Regions from separate parts of the Streptomyces sp. NPDC059455 genome, predicted to be linked through region 1. Evidence: riboswitches for the same ligand, from Rfam matches in the RefSeq annotation. Region 1 holds a riboswitch; each other region holds the start of a gene.
The links. Region 1 has a riboswitch for S-adenosylmethionine ahead of ACFXB5_RS46995 (aminotransferase class V-fold PLP-dependent enzyme). Riboswitches for the same ligand answer to the same signal wherever they lie in the genome.
Positions count from the first base shown of each region.

Region 2: linked by a shared signal. The riboswitch ahead of ACFXB5_RS10345 (glutathione S-transferase C-terminal domain-containing protein) and the one ahead of ACFXB5_RS46995 (aminotransferase class V-fold PLP-dependent enzyme) in region 1 are both predicted to bind S-adenosylmethionine.
Region 3: linked by a shared signal. The riboswitch ahead of thrC (threonine synthase) and the one ahead of ACFXB5_RS46995 (aminotransferase class V-fold PLP-dependent enzyme) in region 1 are both predicted to bind S-adenosylmethionine.

Region 1 covers NZ_JBHYVB010000247.1:628-7,328, forward strand. Annotated here, with positions in the region: gene ACFXB5_RS46995 (aminotransferase class V-fold PLP-dependent enzyme) at 1-1,328, opposite strand, end outside; SAM riboswitch class IV at 1,531-1,649, opposite strand; gene trpD (anthranilate phosphoribosyltransferase) at 1,785-2,858, opposite strand; gene ACFXB5_RS47005 (cytochrome bc complex cytochrome b subunit) at 3,005-4,642, opposite strand; gene ACFXB5_RS47010 (Rieske 2Fe-2S domain-containing protein) at 4,639-5,694, opposite strand; gene ACFXB5_RS47015 (c-type cytochrome) at 5,691-6,500, opposite strand; gene ACFXB5_RS47020 (heme-copper oxidase subunit III) at 6,570-6,701, opposite strand, start outside.
Region 2 covers NZ_JBHYVB010000021.1:47,428-54,128, reverse strand. Annotated here, with positions in the region: gene ACFXB5_RS10350 (PP2C family protein-serine/threonine phosphatase) at 12-1,157, shown strand; SAM riboswitch class IV at 1,302-1,448, shown strand; gene ACFXB5_RS10345 (glutathione S-transferase C-terminal domain-containing protein) at 1,794-2,639, shown strand; gene ACFXB5_RS10340 (LysR family transcriptional regulator) at 2,660-3,601, opposite strand; gene ACFXB5_RS10335 (hypothetical protein) at 3,675-3,848, shown strand; gene ACFXB5_RS10330 (Mut7-C RNAse domain-containing protein) at 3,882-4,625, opposite strand; gene ACFXB5_RS10325 (ribonuclease BN) at 4,731-5,600, opposite strand; gene ACFXB5_RS10320 (MauE/DoxX family redox-associated membrane protein) at 5,751-6,599, opposite strand; gene ACFXB5_RS10315 (cell wall protein) at 6,596-6,701, opposite strand, start outside.
Region 3 covers NZ_JBHYVB010000014.1:32,089-38,789, reverse strand. Annotated here, with positions in the region: gene ACFXB5_RS07155 (MoaD/ThiS family protein) at 1-59, opposite strand, end outside; gene thrC (threonine synthase) at 56-1,348, opposite strand; SAM riboswitch class I at 1,367-1,508, opposite strand; gene ACFXB5_RS07145 (glucosyl-3-phosphoglycerate synthase) at 1,714-2,661, shown strand; gene ACFXB5_RS07140 (trehalose-6-phosphate synthase) at 2,904-4,382, shown strand; gene otsB (trehalose-phosphatase) at 4,539-5,402, opposite strand; gene ACFXB5_RS07130 (DUF3263 domain-containing protein) at 5,653-5,871, opposite strand; gene ACFXB5_RS07125 (extracellular solute-binding protein) at 6,066-6,701, opposite strand, start outside.

The sequences.
Region 1 (6,701 bases):
CGCACCAGTTCCTTCACGGCGCCCACGAACCGCTCCACATGCTCGTCCGGGGTGCCCGCCCCGAAGCTGACCCGGATCGCGTTCAGCGACCGCTCCCCCGGCGCGGCCTCGGGCGCGCCGCACTCGCCCGGCTCGTCGGGCTCGCTGTCCAGCAGGGTGCGGACCAGCGGATGGGCGCAGAACAGCCCGTCGCGTACGCCGATGCCGTACTCCGCGGAGAGCGCCGCCGCGAAGTGGGAGCTGTTCCAGCCCTCCACCACGAACGACAGCACGCCGACCCGGGGCGCGTCATCGCCGAACAGCGAGAGCACCCGCACCTCGGGCACCTCGGCCAGCCCCGCCCGCACCTTCTCGATCAGCTGCCGCTCACGGGCGACCAGGCCCGCGAAACCGGCCTCGGTCAGCGCCTTGCACGCCGACGCGATCGCGTAGACGCCGATGACGTTCGGCGAGCCCGCCTCGTGCCGGGCGGCGGTGGTGTGCCACTCGACGTCGACGCCGCCGTCGTCCCTGCGCGTCACCTTACGGCTGGCGCCGCCGCCCGCCAGGTACGGCCGGGCCTCCCGCAGCCAGTCCGCCCGCCCGGCCAGCACCCCGGCCCCGAAGGGCGCGTACAGCTTGTGCCCGGAGAAAGCCACCCAGTCGACGTCCGCCTCCGCGATGTCCACGGGGTGGTGCGGGGCCAGCTGCGCGGCGTCCAGGACGATACGGGCGCCGTGGTCGTGCGCGGCCTCGGCCAGCTCCCGCACCGGCCACAGCTCGCCGGTGACATTGGACGCGCCGGTCACGCACACCAGCGCCGGGCCCTCGGCGCGCCCCGCGAGCGCCTTCTCCAGCGTCTCCACCGCCTGCCGCGGGGAGCGCGGGGCGCTGAGGTAGCGGACGGTGACGTCCTCCCGCTGCTCCCACGGCAGCAGCGAGGCGTGGTGCTCGGTCTCGAAGACGAAGACCTCGGTGCCCCGGGGTGCCACGGCGGCCAGGAGGTTGAGCGAATCGGTGGTGGAGCGGGTGAAGACGACTTGGTCGTCCTCGCGGCAGCCCAGGAATGCGGCGACGTCCTTACGGCTGTTCTCGAAGAGGTCGGTGGACAGCTGCGAGAGGTAGCCCGCCCCGCGGTGCACGCTGCCGTAGTAGGGCGCGTACGCGGCGATGTCGTCCCAGACCCGCCGCAGCGCGGGGGCGCTGGCGGCGTAGTCGAGCGCCGCGTAGGTCACCTCGCCACCAGTGACGAGGGGAACCAGGACATCGCCGCCCAGCACGGGCAGCGGTTCACAGGCGGCGACAGCGGTGGTGGAAGCGGTGGCGGTGGCAGCAGGGCGCGCGGACATGGCGAAGTCTCCCTAAGGGGGCGAAGGAATGCGTGACGCGCACCGAAACGGCGGCGGCGAGCCGGCCGTAAGGGCGCGGAAAATCGCTCGACGCACGGCCGCACCGCGCGGAGCACATGAGGAGAGACGGGGCCGCTCGGCCCTAACGCATTCGCTGCATCACGGAAGAACTCCCTCGACCACCAGGACCCCTAGTGCGAGGGGTCCGCGCTTGCCGCCGGCCTCGCTGCCTGGCGGCCTGGTCATCACCCGGGGCACCCCGCCACGGACGGAGGGTTGCCGGACAGCGGGCCGGGGCCGTAGTCGCTGTCGCTCGTGACCTGGGCAGGAGTATGCCATGTCGGGCGCCGGCGCTCATGCCCTGTCCGCATCCCGGACAGGGCATGAGCGCCGTAAGGGTCCCGCGTAAGGGGGTGTCCGGCGGACCACCCGGCGGAGCCAGGACCCGCCGGCCCCCTAGGCGTGGGTGGCCCGGACCCACCGTTCCAGGACGTCGCGCGCCGCGCCCGAGTCGATCGACTCGGCGGCCCGCGCCGCACCCTCCCCGATCCGGTCCGTCAGGGGCTTGTCGCCCGGCTCCCGCTCGAGCGCCACCAGCGCCGCCGCCGAGTTCAGCAGCACCGCGTCCCGGACCGGGCCCCGCTCGCCCGCCAGCAGCCGGCGGGCCACATCGGCGTTGTACGAGGCGTCCGCGCCCCGCAGGGCCTCCACGGGGGCCCGCTCGACGCCCACGTCCCGGGGGTCGAACGTCTCCTGGCGCACGACGCCGTCCCGGACCTCCCACACCTGGGAGGTCGTGGTCACGGTGAGCTCGTCCAGCCCGTCGTCGCCCCGGACGACCAGCGCGGAGGAGCCGCGCTCGGCCAGCACCCCGGCGATGATGGGCGCCATACGGGCGTCGGCGACCCCGGTCGCCTGGCAGGTGACCCTCGCCGGGTTGGTCAGCGGGCCGAGCAGGTTGAACGGGGTGGCGACGCCCAGCTCGCGGCGGGCCGAGGCGACATGCCGCAGCGACGGGTGGAACTTCACCGCGAAGCAGAAGGTGATCCCCGCCTCCTCCGCGACCTCGACCACCCGCTCGGGGGTGATGTCCAGATTGACGCCGAGTTTCTCCAGCACATCGGAGGCGCCGCTGGCGGAGGACGCGGCGCGGTTGCCGTGCTTGACCACCCGTGCGCCGGTACCGGCGACGACCAGCGCGGACATGGTGGAGATGTTGACGGTCCTGGCGCGGTCGCCGCCGGTGCCCACGATGTCCACGGTCTCCCCGGGCACCTCGATCACCCGGGCGTGCTCGTACATGGCCCGTACCAGACCGGCCACCTCGGAGACCGTCTCGCCCTTGGCGCGCAGCGCGATCGCGAAACCGGCGATCTGGGCGTCGGTGGCCTCGCCCCGCATGATCCGGTCCATGGCCCATGCGGTGTCGTCGGCATCGAGGTCCCGGCCGGCGATCAGCGAGCTCAGTACGTCCGGCCAGGTTCGGGCCGTCGCGGTGCTGTCGCCTCCGGCGGGGGTCACAACGTCCATGGTCCGCTCCTGGATCCGTGGGGGTGGGCAGGGAAGGGGTCCGCGCACTTCAGCGGCCCGTCGCAAGCCTATCGGCCGCACGGCCGGGGCCCTGGTCTGTGGCGTCGCTGTATGAAGAAACCGGTCGCTGAAGGGGTACCGGGAGATCAGTGGTGGCCGTGGCCACTGGTGATCTCGTGGTGCTCCTCCCGGGTCGGCTTCGGAATGACGTTGTCCCCGCCGTAATAGCCCTTGGAGAGCTTCGAACGGAGCTTCTGGGAACGCTTTATCTTCCGCTTGACCCCGTTCTCGTCGACCTCCGGGCCGATCTCGTAGGGCTCGGGCTGGTCGTGCTGGGTGAGCGTGTGCAGCTGCTCCTGCGAGAGCGGCTCGTGGACCTCGATGAACTCACCGTGCGGCAGCCGCTTGATGATGCCGGTCTCCCGGCCGTGCAGCACCTTGTCCTTGTCGCGCCGCTGGAGGCCGAGGCAGATCCGCTTGGTGGCGATGAACGCCAGGACCGGGCCGACGAAGAAGCCGATCCGCACGAACCACGTGATCGAGTTGATCGACAGGTGGAAGTGGGTGGCCCACAGGTCGTTACCGCCACCGATCAGCATCACGAAGTACGCGGTCAGCCAGGCGACACCGAAGGCCGTACGGGTCGGGGCGTTGCGCGGGCGGTCCAGGATGTGGTGCTCACGCTTGTCGCCGGTGATCCAGGACTCGATGAACGGGTAGAGCCCGATCGCGAACAGGACCAGCGGGAAGAGCACGATCGGGATGAACACGCCCAGGACGAGCGTGTGGCCCCAGGCGTTGATCTCCCAGCCGGGCATCACACGGACCAGACCCTCGGCGAAGCCCATGTACCAGTCGGGCTGGGCGCCGGTGGACACCTGGTCGGGCCGGTAGGGGCCGATGGTCCAGATCGGGTTGATGGTCGCGACCGCGGAGAGGACCGCGATCACACCGAAGACCAGGAAGAAGAAGCCGCCCGCCTTGGCCATGTAGACCGGCAGCAGAGGCATGCCGACGACGTTCTTCTCGGTCTTTCCGGCCCCGGGGTACTGCGTGTGCTTGTGGTAGAAGACCAGGATCAGGTGCGCCACCAGCAGGCCGAGCATGATGCCCGGCAGCAGCAGGACATGGACCGGGTAGAGCCTCGCGATGAGGTCGGTGCCGGGGAACTCGCCGCCGAAGACGAACATCGAGATGTAGGTGCCGACCACCGGGATCGACAGGAACACACCCTCGATGAACCGCAGACCGGTGCCGGAGAGCAGGTCGTCGGGGAGCGAGTAGCCGGTGAAGCCGGTCAGCATGCCGAGGAAGAACAGCAGGAAGCCGAACAGCCAGTTGATCTCACGCGGCTTGCGGAACGCACCGGTGAAGAACACGCGCATCATGTGCGTGAACATGCCGGCGAGGAAGACCAGCGCGGCCCAGTGGTGGATCTGCCGGATCAGCAGACCGCCCCGCACCTCGAAGCTGATGTCGAGGGTCGACTGGAACGCCTCGGACATCCGCACGCCCTGCATCGGGACGTACGGGCCCTCGTAGACGACCTCCGACATGCTGGGGTGGAAGAACAGCGTCAGGTACACACCCGTGAGGATGATGACGATGAAGCTGTAGAGGCAGACCTCGCCCAGCATGAAGGACCAGTGGTCCGGGAAGATCTTGCGCATATTGGCCTTGGCCAGGCTGTAGATGCCCAGCCGGCCATCGGCCCAGTCCGCGACGCGCTCACCCGCGGGCGCTTTGCCCCGGCGCTGCGCGGCGCTGTCGCTTGAAGTACTCATCCGCGCTCCCAGTAAGCAGGACCGACGGGCTCCGAGAAGTCGCCCATGGCTTCGAGGTACCCCTGGTCGTTGGCCTTGATCCGCAGCTGCGGCAGTGCGTGACCGGCCGGACCGAAGATCACTCGGCCACCGTCGGAGAGGTCGAAGGTCGACTGGTGGCAGGGGCACAGGACGTGGTGGGTCTGCTGCTCATAGAGGTTGATCGGGCAGCCGACGTGGGTGCAGATCTTGGAGAACGCGACGATGCCCTCGTGCGACCAGTCCAGTTCGCGCTTGTCCTTGATGTTCTCCGGCTGCAGCCGGACCAGCATCAGGGCGGCCTTGGCGATCTCCGTCTGGAAGTCGTGCTGCTCCTCGCTCATGCCCTCGGGCATGGCGAAGGTGAGCGAGCCGACGGCGATGTCCTCGGGGCGCAGCGGCTGCATGGTGTTGTAGTTCATCAGCCGCTTGCCCTTGGCCCACTTGGTGTGCCGGAGCTTGGTGCCCGGCAGCGGACCGAGGTCCCGCAGCAGCACGATGCCGGAGAGCGGCACCAGCGCGAGCGCGCCGAAGAGGGTGTTGCGGGCCAGCTTGCGCCGGCCGAAGCCGGACTCCTTGGCGCCGGTGGCGAAGTCCTCGAGGACCTTCGACTTGACCTCGGGGCTGGCCTCGATGGGGTGGCGCTCGTCGGCGACCTCCACATCGGACATCAGGGTGCGGGCCCAGTGGACCGCGCCCGCGCCGATGGTGAACAGCGCGATGCCGAGCGTCAGCCCCAGCGCGAAGTTCAGCGCGCTGATGTGCCCGATCGGGAAGACGTAGATGTACCTGTCGACCGGGAGTGCCACATACGCGGCGATGAAGGCGATCGTGGCCAGCATCGAGACCGTGAAGAGCAGGGCGACGGTGCGCTCGGAGCGCCTCGCGGCCCGCTCGTCGATGTCCTGCATACGGTGCTCGTGCGGGGGCAGCCCCGGGTCGGCGAACGGGTCCTCGGCCGGCCTTACGGCACTCTCGGCCCCCCGCGCTTCCGGCAGCTTGTCTTCTGCTTCTGAAATCTCGTGGCTACTCATGACTTCTTGGCCTTTGCGGTCCGGGCGGCGACCCAGATGGTGAGGACGATCATCGCGCCCATGCCGAAGACCCAGCCGAACAGACCCTCGCTCACCGGGCCGAGCCCACCGAGCTCAAGACCCCCGGGGGTCTTGCTCTTGTCGCTGTTGACCGTGTCGAGGTAGGCGATGATGTCCTGCTTGTTCTTCTCCGGCATCACGGTGTCGGGGAAGGAGGGCATGTTCTGCGGGCCGGTCTGCATGGCCTCGTAGAGATGCTTGGGGCTGACCCCGTCGAGAGCCGGCGCGTACTTGCCGTTGGTGAGGGCACCGCCCTTACCGGCGAAGTTGTGGCACTGCGCGCAGTTCGTACGGAAGAGCTCCCCGCCCTTCGCGACGTCCGCGCCGTCCGGGCTGTACTCGCCCTTGGTGGGCGTCACCGGACCCGCACCGAGCGACGCGATGTAGGCCGCGAGCTGCTCGGTCTCGGCGTCCGAGTAGACCTTCTTCTTCTTCGGCATCTGGGCGCCCGGCTGCTGCGCCGGCATACGGCCGGTGCCGACCTGGAAGTCCACGGCGGCGGAGCCGACGCCGACCAGGCTCGGGCCGTCAGAGGTCCCCTGACCGCCCGTGCCATGGCAGCTGGCGCAGCCGACGGCGTAGAGCTTCTTGCCCTCCTCGATGGCGAGGGACTGGGCGGAGCTGTCGTCGGCCTTCGCCTCGCTCGGCGAAAACGCGGCGTACAGCCCCCCAGTGACCGCCAGCGCGAAGAGTAGGACGACGAGCGCAGCCAGCGGATGGCGCCGTCGTGCGGAGAGCTTTTTCACGGATTACCCCGGTGTCAGGATCTTCTGCGTCGATGCTGTTAAGGACGTGATTCCGGTGCGGTGACCGGCTTACTTGATCATGTAGATCGTGGCGAAGAGGCCGATCCAGACGACATCGACGAAGTGCCAGTAATAGGACACGACGATGGCCGCCGTCGCCTGCTGGTGGGTGAACCTCTTGGCCGCGTACGTCCTGCCCAG
Region 2 (6,701 bases), on a different contig from region 1:
AGTACCGAATTATGCGATTCAAGCGTGCCGCCCCAGGGGTGAGCGGTCGCAGCCAGACGTTGTTCGCGATCACTCGGTGTCTGCCGTTCCTGGTCCTCGCGGCGGTACTCGGCATCGAGCTCTCCCCCGCGCACACCCTCTACACCGGCCCCCTGCTCTCCCCGGCTCCGGCGCTGGCGGCGGTGACCATGGGGCCGGTCGGCACCGCCGGGGTGGCGGTGCTGGCGGGCGTGGTCAGCGCGATCACCGCCATCCACAACGACGCCTGGGGCACCCCGCAGCTGTACACGAATCTGCTGGCCCTGCTGGTAGTGGCGGTGGCGAGCGTGGTGACCAGCGCGGTGCGGGTGCGCCGGGACCGCGAGCTGGCCCATATCCGCCGGATCGCCGAGGTGTCCCAGAACGTGGTGCTGCGGCCGCTGCCCGCCCGGATGGGCGTGGTGAACACCGCCAGCGTCTATCTGGCGGCCGAGCGCGGTGCGCAGATCGGCGGGGACCTCTACGAGGCGATGTGCACCCGCTACGGAGTGCGGCTGATCGTCGGCGATGTGCGGGGAAAGGGGCTGGCCGCGGTGCGGTCCGCCGCGGCCGTCGTGGGTGCCTTCCGGGAGGCGGTGCACTACGAGCAGGACCTCGCCGAGGTGATGCACCGCTGTGCGGCCGCGCTGGCGCGCGAGTACGAGCTGCTGGACCGCTCCCAGCTACAGGACCCGCAGGAGCTCGAGGAGCAGTTCGTCACCGTGCTCCTCGCCCAGGTGACGGACGATTCGCTGGTCCAGCTGATCAACCGCGGCCATCCGCCGCCCCTGGTGATGCGCGAGCGCGAGGTGCGCTCCCTGGACCCGGCGCGCCCGCTGCCGCCGCTCGGCCTCGAGGAGTTCCTCGGCCCTTCCGCGATAGGCGTCGAGACCTTTCCGTTCCGGTCCGGTGACCGGCTGTTGCTGCACACCGACGGGGTGCTCGAGGCCCGCAACAACGACAACGAGTTCTTTCCGCTGCACCGGACCATGGAGGCGCTGGACGGCGCCACCCCGTCCGAGTACCTGGACGGGCTGCGCCACGCCCTGGTCCGGCACGCCGAGGGACGGCTGGCGGACGACGCGGCCATGGTCCTCATCGAGCGGGACACCGGCGGCCCGGACCGGCAGTTCCGCTGAGCCGGTCGCGCCATCTCCGAGCCGATCGCGCCATCTCCGAGCCGATCGCGCCAGGGCGCCGTGCATCCGCCGTACCGTCGGCCGGTGTTGGCCACTCCGGCATGGGTTGACGCCCTCGCGGAGCGCGACGACACTGTCAGGGACGGTCACGATTGTCAGCGCCCACCGTGCGGAACCCCCGCTCAGGTGGGTCATCGGCCCCGGCTCGTTGACAGGCAACCCTTCTCCCGCGACGGGGTGCCCCCGGGTGACGACCAGGTTCCGTCGGCGTGGACGGGACAAGCGCGGTCTCGCTGCCTCGCGAGCCCCCGATGATGGGATCGGTGGAGATGTCCAGGACCGACAGCCACGGGGACGGCGCCCGTCGGCGTCCCCGGCCGTTGTCCCCGCTCCGCCGGCTCCGCCTCCTGACCAGGCGGCTGCACATCGATCTGCTGCGCATCTGCAGCGCCTCCAGTCCAGCTCTCTGAGTCGGCGCGAGTCGACACGGTCACCGAGCGCGGTCCCGCGCGCCGGGGGTCGGGTGTGTCCCGGCACCGTCCCGGCGGGTGCCCCACGCGGGCTTCCCTTCCGTCGTGCCATCGGCGCCGCCCGGACCGGCGGTGGCCGGGGCTTCCGTCACTGCCTTGGAGAGCCATGTCCGAGACGTTTCCGGTCAGTTCAGGTCCTGCCGCTCTTCTCGACCCCGACCCCTGCTCGCCCCGCCCCCGGATCGCCCCGCCCGCGCCACCGCACCGCTTCCGCAGCCGCATCGGCGTCGACCTCGCCGGTGGCTTCTACCCGGTGCCGCATCGCTACCGGCTCTACCTCTCCGCGAGCTGTCCGCTCTCACTGCGCGTCTCCATCACCCTCGATCTGCTCGGGCTGCGGGACACCGTGGCCACCACCCTCGTCGGGCTCCCGGACGACACCCCCGAGGCGTACGCCGCACTGCGCGGGGCCTACGAGGCCACCTGGCACCGCTACAGCGGACCGGTGGACGCGCCCGCGCTGTGCGACCGCTGGACCGGACGTGTCGTCAGCAATCACACGCCCGACATCCTGCGCGACCTCGCCGGCCATCTGAGCGACGACAGCGGGACCGGACGCCCCCGGCTGCGCCCGGCGGCCCTCGCCACGGACATCGACGCCCTCCGGGACCTCCTCGACGCGGACATCACCCACGCCGCCCGGCAGGCCGGGACGGCAGCCGAGGCGGAGTGCCGGGACGCGGCGCTGGAGCGGCTGCTGACCGCCCTCGACCGGCTCGACCGCGGGCTGACGGCCGCGCCGTACGCCCTGGGCGAGGAGCTGACCGCCGCCGATGTGGACCTGTGGGTGGCCCTGGTCCAGCTGGACACCGAGCACCGGCTCCGCCTGGACACCGACGCGGCCGACCGGGTCTCCCGCCATGGGCAGCTGCGCGCCTATGTGCGACGGCTGCACGCCCACCCGGCCTTCCACACCACGCTTCCGGAGGCCCTCCAGGACGAGGTGTCCTGAGAGGGCGTCATGGTGTGTCGTCAGGCGGCGGATCGGGGCCAGTCGTCCAGGCTCTGGTGGTGGCGCACCGCCTCTTCCAGCGCCTCCATCCCGAGGTCGATCAGCGGGTTCCGCCGGCTGCCCCGGCGCACGCAGGTGAGGATCCGCCGTGTCGGAATGTTCTCGCCCGCCACCGGCACCCGTGCCGCCGCCTGGCCCGCCGGGCCCTCGGCCAGCCGCGGGATCAGCGAGACGCCCAGCCCGTTCCCGACCAGCGACCAGACCGCCGACCAGTGGGTGGCGGCGTGCACGATCCGCGGCGAGAACCCGGCCGCCGCGCACAGCATCCGCACCCGCTGGGCGTGGTCGCAGGTGCCCGGGTCGGCGACGATCCAGTCCTCGGCCGCCGCGTCCTCCAGCCGCACCGACGCCGCCCCCGCCAGCCGGTGGTCGGCGGGCACCAGCATGATGTGCGGCTCCTCCAGCAGAGGGCTCTGCTCGAACCGCGCGTCATCCGGCGGCGGCCCGCCCTCGATGGGTTCCACGACCGCGAGATCCACCTCGCCCGCCACCAGCAGGTCCATGCTCTCCTCGGTGTCGCACTCGCGCACCCGCACCAGCAGGTCGGGGTGGCTGTGTCGCAGCCGCCCGGCCGCGGGGGCGATCAGGCCGCTGATCGCGGTGGTGAAGCCCGCGATGCGCAGCGGTCCGGTCATGCCCGCCCCGTAGGACTCCAGCTCCGCCCGCGCCTCCTCCCACCGGGCCAGCAGCACGTCGGCGTGCTCGATGAGCAGGTGCCCGGCCGGGGTCAGCCGGACGCCGCGGCCGTGCGGCTCCAGGAGCGGGACCTTGAGTTCGCGCGCGAGCTCGCGCATGTGGTGGGAGACCGCGGACGGGGTGAGGTGCAGGGCCTCGGCGGCCGCGGTGACCGTGCCCTGCTGGCGCACCACCCGGAGCATATGAAGCCGACGCAGGTCAATCATGAAATCATTTTGCACATACGACCCGGAAAACGTGCAATGGACCTCAACGGTCGTCCGGCGTCATCCTGCTGCCATGAACACCGACACGCACACCATCGTTTCCCGGCACAACACCAGCGAGGGCGTCGTGGTCTGGAGCCGCTGCGCCTGCGGACGGCTCCAGATGGTCCTGATCCCCTACGGCACCGGCGGCAAGGGACTCACCGCGGGCGGACATGGCTTCCAGTGCCCCCGCTGCGGCCGTTAGCGCCGCTCGGCGGCGCGACGAACGGCCCGGCGCTCAGGACAGCGTGGCCCGCGCGTCGCCGAACTCGCCCATCGCCCCGGCCACGATGGCCTCCAGACGGGCGTGGTGGGCACCGCGCCAGTAGACCCGCGCACAGACCGTGCAGCGCGCGAAGGCGTCGTACGTACGCCGGGTGCCGTGCCGCAGCTCCTCCCGGACCGTCTCCTTGTCGGCGTCCTCCAGCGGCCCGTTGCAGGCGGTGCAGCGGGTCCAGGGCGCCAGGCTCGGGGTGAACCGGCCGAGGATGTCACGCAGTTGCTCATCGGGTCGGTCGCTGTAGACATACGCCCCGGCCCACAGCTCGCGGCGGCGCAGCAGCCCCCGGTCGCGGGAGAGCAGCACCCGGCGCTGGGCGGCGGAGCGCGCGGCCAGCTCGGGGTCGCCGATGTCCTCGCTCTCGTACGCCGCGTCCACGCCCAGCAGCCGCAGCCGCCGCGCGAGGGTGCCCAGGTGCACATCGAGCAGGAAGCACAGCGGCGCGCCCGGCACCCGCTGCGGGCGGACGACCGGCTGAACCTCCACGGTCTCCCCCGCGCCCGGCACATGCGAGACGGCGGCCTCCTCACCGTTCACCAGCAGCCTGCCGACCTCGGTGAGCGGCACCCCGAGCGACTCGACCACATGGCCGAGGGTGGAGACGCCGTCGGTGATGACAGCCGTCCAGGCGCGGCGCCGCTCGGGAACGGCGAAGAATCGCAGCTCAGGGGCGAGGCTGACGCGGATCTCGGGTCCATTCACACCGCCAGCATGCCAGGCGCCCCGGCCCGAGGCGACGGCGTTTCGGGGGTCAGGCCGACCGGGGCCGGAACGCCTGTGTGTCCGTGTGGCGTGCGGGCCGAGGCGTCACACCGGCGGATCGGCCGCCTTGGCCCGGTCGCGGCGCCGCTTGCGGCGCCATGCCACCATCCGCAGATAGTCCTCGTGCACCACCCGCCCGACGAGCGCACCGCCGAAGACCACATAGCCGACGCCCACCAGCCAGGACTGGACGACCAGGACGGTGCCGACCGGGCCGTAGGAGACCGTGCTGGAGGCGATCAGCGGGGAGAACACCAGCTGGGAGAAGACCCGCAGCCCCAGCAGCCCGATGCTGGTGGCCAGCGCGCCGGGCAGCAGGGCGCCCCAGCTGATCCGCCCGCCGAGCAACAGCCGCTGTGACCACCAGAAGAACAGCACCGTGCCCACCACCGCCACCAGCACCCGGGAGAGGCCGGGCTCCAGATGGGCGGAGAGCAGCAGATAGCAGATCAGCACCACGAGCCACACCAGATGGCGCCAGACGGTGTGCCAGCGGCCGGCCGGCAGCTCCCACACCTTCTCGTAGCCGACCTGGAGCACCGTGCCGAAGCGCAGTCCGAAGATGGCCAGCGTGGCCAGACCGAAGGCGGTGGTGGACTCCAGCGCCTGCTTGGGCGGGGCGAACAGCCGCTGCACCTCGTCCCGTGAGGTCGAGGTGAGCCCGAGACCCTCGGCCAGCCACTGGGCGAAGCCGAGCCGGTTCACCGGATCGGCCGCGGCGACCACGATCAGCAGGGGCACCAGGGTGAGAAAGCCCAGGGCGGCGAAGCCCATCGCGCGGTGCAGCAGCTCGAATTCGCTGCCCCGGCGCCATCCGCGTCCGATCGCGGACCGGTCGAACGCGTCCTCCAGCCGCCGCCACCAGGACCAGGACCTGGGCCCTCGGGAGCCGGACGCGGACCGATTCTCGGACATACCCGCTCCCCTACTCGCGCCACCGGCTCGATCTGGGCAGTGCCGCCCAGGCTACTCGGGGTGGTGACGTTCCGCCGGGCGCTCCGCCGGGACTCCCCCCGGAACACCTGTGCGATGCCCGGACCGCCGTCGGTGCCCGCTCGGCGGGCCTCACGCCGTGGCCATGACCGGGGCCCCGCTGTCCGCGTCGATGACGCTGACCCGGACGGCGGGCTCGCGCACCGTGTCCAGGCTGGCCCCGGCGTCCATCGCGAAGAGCACCAGCACGGGCCTCGCGGCCGGGCCGCCCCCGTACACCCCGGCGAACTGCAGGATGCGCCAGCCGCCGTCGTCCCAGTGGTCCAGCAGCGCGGAGCGCACCACGCGGGAGACGCTCTGCCAGGCGCGCGAGCGCTCCAGCAGTTCGACGGTCGCGGCGACCGGGACCGCCGTCCGCGCTCCGGTCGCGGCGAGCGGATGCCCGGTGATCCGCAGCCGCAGTCGGCGCAGCGGCATCCGCCAGCGGCGGTCGGGATCGGCGGAGAGGGCCGCCGCGGCCAGGACCAGGCACAGCGCCGCGGCCGGACGGCGGGCCGCCGCGGTCCACCAGGGCTGCTGGGCCAGGGCCGCCGCGACCCCGCCCGCGAGGACCGCGGCGGCGCGGGCGAAGGCGCGCCAGGTGAGGGGGGTGTCGTGGTGCGTCGTACAGCCGCAGGAGGAGCCGGGCGCGGCGGCGCGGGCGTAGCCGAGGTAGCCGAGGAAGCCCGCGCCGAGGAGGGCGGCCGCCGCTCCCGGGAGCGGGGTGCCGGGCGGTGCCAGCAGCGCGGCGGCGAGGAGGAGTTCGAGCGCGCCGAGGGCACGGAGGGCGAGCGCGGCCCGGCCGCCGTCGCGCAGCAGCCGCGCGAGCGCGGTACGCGGCGCCTGCCGGGCGGTGCCCCGGCCGAACAGCTTGCCCGCACCGGCCGGCCCGAGCACCCCGGCGAGCACCAGCGGTGCGAGGTCGCGGACCAGGGCGTTCACCGCCGCCTCCCCGGGCCGGGGGCGACCGCGACCCGGACCAGGTCCACGGAGCCGTCGGACGGCCGCCACGCGCCCAGCACCTGGGCGCTCTGCCCGATGGCG
Region 3 (6,701 bases), on a different contig from region 1:
TCGGCCTGGCCGCCGGTGTAGGTGCGGAGGATGGTCGGGATTCGGACGTTGACGCTCATGCGAGGCCAGCCTCTCGGAACGAGTCAAGGGTGGGGCGGATGATGGCAGAGGGACCCGTGGTGGGGGCAACCGCGTCGAGGGTCTTGAGGCCGTCGCCGGTGTTGAGCACGACGGTCGTCAGGGACGGGTCGAGCAGACCGTCCTCGATCAGCTTCTTGGTCACGCCGACGGTCACGCCGCCCGCTGTCTCCGCGAAGATCCCCTCGGTGCGGGCCAGCAGCTTGATGGCGTCGACGATCTGCTCGTCGTTCACGTCCTCCACCGCGCCGCCCGTACGGCGGGCGATGTCCAGGACGTACGGGCCGTCCGCGGGGTTGCCGATCGCCAGCGACTTGGCGATGGTCCGCGGCTTCTGCGGCCGGACGACGTCGTGGCCGGCCTTGAAGGCGGCGGAGACCGGGGAGCAGCCCTCGGCCTGGGCGCCGAAGATCTTGTAGGGCCTGTCCTCGACCAGACCGATCGCGATCAGCTCCTTCAGCCCCTTGTCGATCTTGGTGAGCTGGGAGCCCGAGGCGATCGGGACGACGATCTGGTCCGGCAGCCGCCAGCCGAGCTGCTCGCAGATCTCGTACGCCAGGGTCTTGGAGCCCTCGCCGTAGTACGGCCGCAGATTGACGTTGACGAAGCCCCAGCCCTCGCCCGCCGGGTCGCCGATCAGCTCGCTGCAGAAGCGGTTGACGTCGTCGTAGGTGCCCTCGATGCCGACCAGCTCACCGCCGTAGACGGCGGCCATGACGACCTTGCCCGCCTCCAGGTCGTGCGGGATGAAGACGCAGGAGCGGAAGCCCGCGCGGGCGGCCGCGGCGCCCACCGCGCCGGCGAGGTTACCGGTGGAGGAGCAGGAGAGGGTGGTGAAGCCGAAGGTGCGGGCGGCCTGGACGGCGATGGCGACGACCCGGTCCTTGAAGGAGTGGGTCGGGTTCCCGGAGTCGTCCTTGATGTGCAGCTCACCGGTGACGCCGAGCTCACGGGCGAGGTTGTCGGCCTTGACCAGCTGGGTGAAGCCGGGGTTCAGGCTCGGCAGATCCGCCACGTCCGCCGGGACGGGCAACAGCGGGGCGTAGCGCCAGATGCTGTTCGGACCGGCCTCGATCCGCCGACGGAGCCCCTCCGGGTCGCCGGCCGGAAGCTCGTACGCGACCTCGAGGGGCCCGAAACAGGCCTCACACGCGAAGATCGGACCCAGCTCGAACCGCTCACCGCACTCCCGGCAGGACAATGCGATGGCGGGGCCGAAGGCACCGGAGGCGGAGGGAGTGGTTGAGCTTTCTACTGACTGCACAGCCATGGATGGCGAGGCCCTTTCTCCTCATCTTCCTCGCGACGCATTTCGCCACGAGACGGAATTGGCACCTTCCCGAGCTGGGAGCCTCGCTGCGGAATGCGAGATCAGCTGGAGGGTTGCCGGGGCTTCAACGGGCCGTTCCCTCTGCCCCTCTGGATGAGCGGTATGGCACCGGGCGGACCCGGGCGTTTGTTGACACGAGCGTCATCGGTACGTCGGTAAACATCGAGGTCGACCCCGACATACGACGGCCACGTGCGTTGTTCAAGACTGTAACCGAAGGCCCGGATGGTTGAGCTAGCCGTCCGATGCGCGAGATGGATCACAGCGATCACAACAGGCCCGATCACAACAGGGGAGACACACAGGTGCTGGATGAGGTGGAGCGGTGGCTGAAGCGCCGCTCCTGGTCTGCCGACGACCGTCCGCTGGATCGCCTGCTGGCCGCGAAGCGGGCCGCGGCGACGACGGTGAGCGTGGTCCTGCCCGCCCTGAACGAGGAGGCCACGGTCGGCGAGATCGCCGACACGATCCGGCGTGAGCTGATGGGCGAGGCGGTGCCGCTGGTGGACGAGCTGGTGGTGCTGGACTCCGGTTCCACGGACCGCACCGCCGAGGTCGCCGCGGCGGCGGGCGCCACCGTGGTCCCCCGCGACTCGCTGCTGCCCCGGCTGCCCGCGCTGCCCGGCAAGGGCGAGGTGCTGTGGCGGTCTCTGCTCGCCACGAGCGGCGACATCGTCTGCTTCATCGACGCCGACCTGCGGGAATTCGAACCGCGCTTTGTCTCGGGAATCGTCGGTCCGCTGCTGACCGACCCCACGCTGGAGCTGGTCAAGGGCATGTACGACCGCCCGCTCGGCGAGGTGGCGGGCCAGGGCGGCCGGGTCACCGAGCTGGTCGCCCGCCCGCTGCTGAATCTGCACTGGCCCCAGCTGGCCGGATTCGTCCAGCCGCTGGGCGGGGAGTATGCGGCGCGCCGCTCGCTGCTGGAGCGGCTGCCCTTCCCGGTCGGCTACGGCGTCGAGCTGGGACTGCTGGTGGACGCGCTGCACACAGTGGGGCTCGACGCGCTCGGCCAGGTGGACATCGGGGTGCGCAAACACCGCCACCAGGACGGGCAGGCGCTCGGCCGGATGGCGGCCGCGATCTACCGCACCGCACAGCTGCGGCTGGCCCGGGGCCACCTGGTGCGGCCGCGGCTGACCCAGTTCGACCGGGGCGAGAACGGCTTCGAGCCGCGCACCACGGCCGTGGACACCGAGGAGCGGCCGCCGATGATCGAGATCCCGGAGTACACGGCGCGGCGCGCGGCGTGACGCCGGGCCGGCGGCTCGGCGGGTCAGCGGCTCAGCGGCTCGGCGCTCGCGGAGGGATTGCGTCTTGGCGCCCTCGGCTCGGCGCTCGCGGAGGGACAGCGCCTTGGCGCCGCGCCCACGGCTCGGCGCTCCACGGAGGGATTGGTGTCTTGGCGCTTACGTGGCCGGAACCGGAATAGCACCTACGGGGCAAGAAACCGTACGTACGTTTGCGCGGGGCCGCGCCTGGCTAGGCTCGCGACATGGCAGTTCCGCGCACCGCCCCGATCCTGGTCGCGTCCAACCGCGGCCCGGTCTCGTACACCCTGGACGAGGACGGCTCGCTCACCGCCCGGCGCGGCGGTGGCGGGCTGGTCTCCGGGCTCAGCGCGATCGGCCCGGACGCGAACGCGGTGTGGGTGTGCGCGGCGCTCGGGGAGGGCGACCGCGAGGCGGCCCGGCGGGCCGGGGACAGCCATCTGAACCCCGGTGACACCGCCGGCCAGCAGGTGCGGATGCTCGACATCGCGCCGGACGTCTTCGCCGCCGCGTACAACGGCGTCGCCAATTCGGTGCTGTGGTTCGTCCACCATCTGCTCTACCAGACCCCGGTCGAGCCGGTCTTCGACGCGGAGTTCGCCGAGCAGTGGGCGGCCTACGAGAGCTATAACGCGGCCTTCGCGGACGCGCTCGCCCAGGAGGCGGTGGACGAGGCCGTCGTCCTGGTGCAGGACTATCACCTGGCGCTGGTGCCCGCGATGCTCCGCGAGCGCCGCCCCGATCTGCGGATCGGTCACTTCTCCCACACCCCCTGGGCCCCGCCGGACTACTACCGGCTGCTGCCGGACGACGTCGCGGCGGGTGTGCTGCGCGGCATCCTCGGCGGCGACCGCGCCGCGTTCCTCACCGAGCGCTGGGCCAATACCTTCGCCGACTGCTGCGCGGCGGTGCTGGGCGCGGAGATCGTCCGGGACGGTGACGGCAACGAGGACGGCCACGGTGACGGCATGGCGACGGCCGTGCGCTTCGAGGGCCGGGAGACCCGGCTGGGCGTCCACGGCCTGGGCGCCGACGCGGACTTCCTGCGGGAGCGGTCGCGCCGGGCCGATGTGGACGAACGGCTGAGCACTCTGCGGGCGCAGATCGGGCCGGGCCGGAAGTCGATCGTCCGGGTGGACCGCACCGAGCTGTCCAAGAACATCGTGCGCGGGCTGCTGGCCTACCGGCGGCTGCTGGAGACCCGCCCCGAGTGGCGCGAGCGCGTGGTGCACGTCGCCTTCGCCTACCCCTCGCGCCAGGACCTCGCGGTCTACCGCGACTACACCGAGCGGGTGCGGCGGATCGCGGGCGAGATCAACGAGGAGTACGGCACGGAGGGCTGGACCCCGGTCGCCCTGCATGTGAAGGACGACTTCGCCCGGTCCCTCGCGGCCTACCGGCTGGCGGACGTGGCCCTGGTCAACCCCATCCGGGACGGGATGAACCTGGTGGCCAAGGAGGTCCCGGTGGTCTCCGAGCGGGGCTGCGTGCTGGTGCTGTCGCGGGAGGCGGGCGCGTACGCCGAGCTGGGCGAGGACGCGCTGGTGGTGAACCCGTACGACGTGGAGGGCACGGCCCGCGCGCTGCACGAGGCCCTGCGCATGAGCGACGGCGAGCGCGCGGACCGCACGAAGCGGCTCGCCGCCGCGGCGACCGCGCTACCGCCACAGGCATGGTTCCTGGCGCAGCTGCGGGCGCTGTAGACCGGCGCTGTCCGGGTACAGCGCTGCGGACCGGCGCTGTCCGGGTACAGCGCTGCGGACCGGCGCCGTCCGGGTACAGCGCTGCGGACCGGCGCCGTCCGGGTACAGCGCTGCGGACCGGCGCCGTCCGGGTAGCAGCCGCCGTCCCGCCGCGCCCTACGCGGCTTCGCCGCTGACCGCCGCGGCCAGGGCCGACAGCAGGTCCACCACGCCCGCCGGGCCGTCGACCACCAGGTCGGCCCGCTTGGCGAGCTCGGTCACCTCCGTGCTGCCGCTGCACACCAGTACCCCCGGCACGCCCTCCTCCCGCAGCCGCTCCACCGCCGCGAACGCGGCCAGGTCACCCAGGTCGTCGCCCGCGTAGAGCACGGCTTCCGCGCCCGTCCGCCGTACGTAGTCGGTGAGCGCGACGCCCTTGTCCATGCCCGGCGGGCGCAGCTCCAGCACGAAGCGGCCGGGCTCGACGATCAGCCCATGACGCTCGGCGAGGGCGTGCAGCGGCGCGCGCAGCCGCTCGAACGTGGCCTGGGGGTCCTCGGCGCGGCGGGTGTGGACGGCGACGGCGCGGCCCTTGTCCTCGATCCAGGTGCCGCGCGAGGCGCCGTGCTCCTCGAGGACGGCGGGGAGTTCGGCCTGGACGGCGGCGACGCCGGGGTGCGGTTCGGGCGCCTGGACCTCGCCGCTGCCCGCGTCCCAGCGTTCCGCGCCGTAGAGGCCGAGGACGACGAGCCCGTCCAGCCCCTCGGCCCCGGCGAACCCGCCGTACCGTACGGCGATCTCGGCCGGGCGTCCGGTGATCACCGCGACGGAGCGGATCCCCGGGGCCAGCCGGGAGAGCGCGGGGACGGCGCCGGGGTGAGCGCGGGCCTGGTCGGGGTCGGGGACGATCTCGGCGAGGGTGCCGTCGAAGTCGAGTCCGACGACGGCGCGTCCGGGCCGTTCGAGGAGGGCTGCGAGGCCCTCACGGCCGGCGGAGGTGGTGGGTACGGGGACGGGGTGACTTCCCATAGCGCTGCCCATGGCGGTGACCCTACCGGGCCCGGCGGCACGGCGGGCTTCGCCCGAGCGTCCCCCGGGTGAACGCGCCGCGGGCGCCCGCCCGGTGAACGCCCCGGGCGCCCGCCCGGTGAACGCGCCGCGGGTGTCCCGCCGTGCACGACCGCACGGCCGCACGGCCGCACGACCGCACGACCGCACGACCGCCGCATCGGTGAACGCCACACGACCGTCCCACGGGTCGACGGCTCGGCCGTCCCGCCGACGATGCGCGTCAGCGCCGTTCGCGGCGCTCGTCCCTGATCCGGCGCAGCCGGTTGACGGTCACCGGGTCGTGCTCCAGGGCCCTGGGGTCGTCCAGCAGTGCGTTCAGCAACTGGTAGTAGCGGGTCGGGGAGAGGCCCAACCGCTCCCGTATCGCCCGCTCCTTGGCGCCGGGGCCCGGCCAGCCGCGCCGCTCGACGGCGAGCACGGCCAGGTCTCGCTCCGACAGCCCGGCATCCGGGCCCGGATCCTGATCCCGCTCCCGCCTCTGATCCCGCCCTTGGTCCCGCTCCCGCCCCTGGTCCCGCCCCTGGTCTCGCTCCCGCCCCTGATCCCGCTCCCGCCCCTGGTCCTCGGCCTGATCCTGGTCCCCGGCCTGGTCGGCGGGGTCGTCGGAAGGGCCGGGGCCGGGCGTGTCCACTGTCATGCCCCCGCATTCTCCATGGCGTCGGCCTCCCGCTGGATCTGGCCCAGCACGCTCGCCGGGTCGCCGCCCTTGGCCACGGTCGAGCCGATCTTCTGCTTGATCAGCTTGCTGACCTCCGCCCAGGAGGTCTTGTCGGCCGGGTAGAACTCCGCGCTCTCCAGTTCGTCCAGGAACCGCCACAGCCGCTTGTACTCACGGTCGCCGAGCATCGTCTGCTCGACGGCGGTGGTCACCGGCAGCAGGTCGTACTCGGTGACGAAGTCCAGCACGTTGTCCTCGGTGTAGACGAAGTCGAGGAACTTCCCGATCTCCTTACGGTGGCCGTTCTGCTTGAAGGCCATCAGCCAGTCGGCGACGCCCATCGTCGACGGGGACTTGCCCCTGCGGCCGGGCAGCGGCGCGGTGCCGTACGTGATGCCGTGGCCGGACGCCTGCTGCATCAGGGTGGGGTGGCCGTTGAGCATGCCGACCTCGCCGCGGGCGAAGGCGTCGAAGGTGTCCTGCCGGTTGGTGCGGGCCGGGGAGCCGGGGCCGGTGAGGTCCGCGCCGACGAGTTCGTCCCGCAGCCATTCGAAGGCTTCGATGTTCTGGGTGGAGTCGATGGTGTAGCTGCCGTTGCCGTCGGTGTAGCC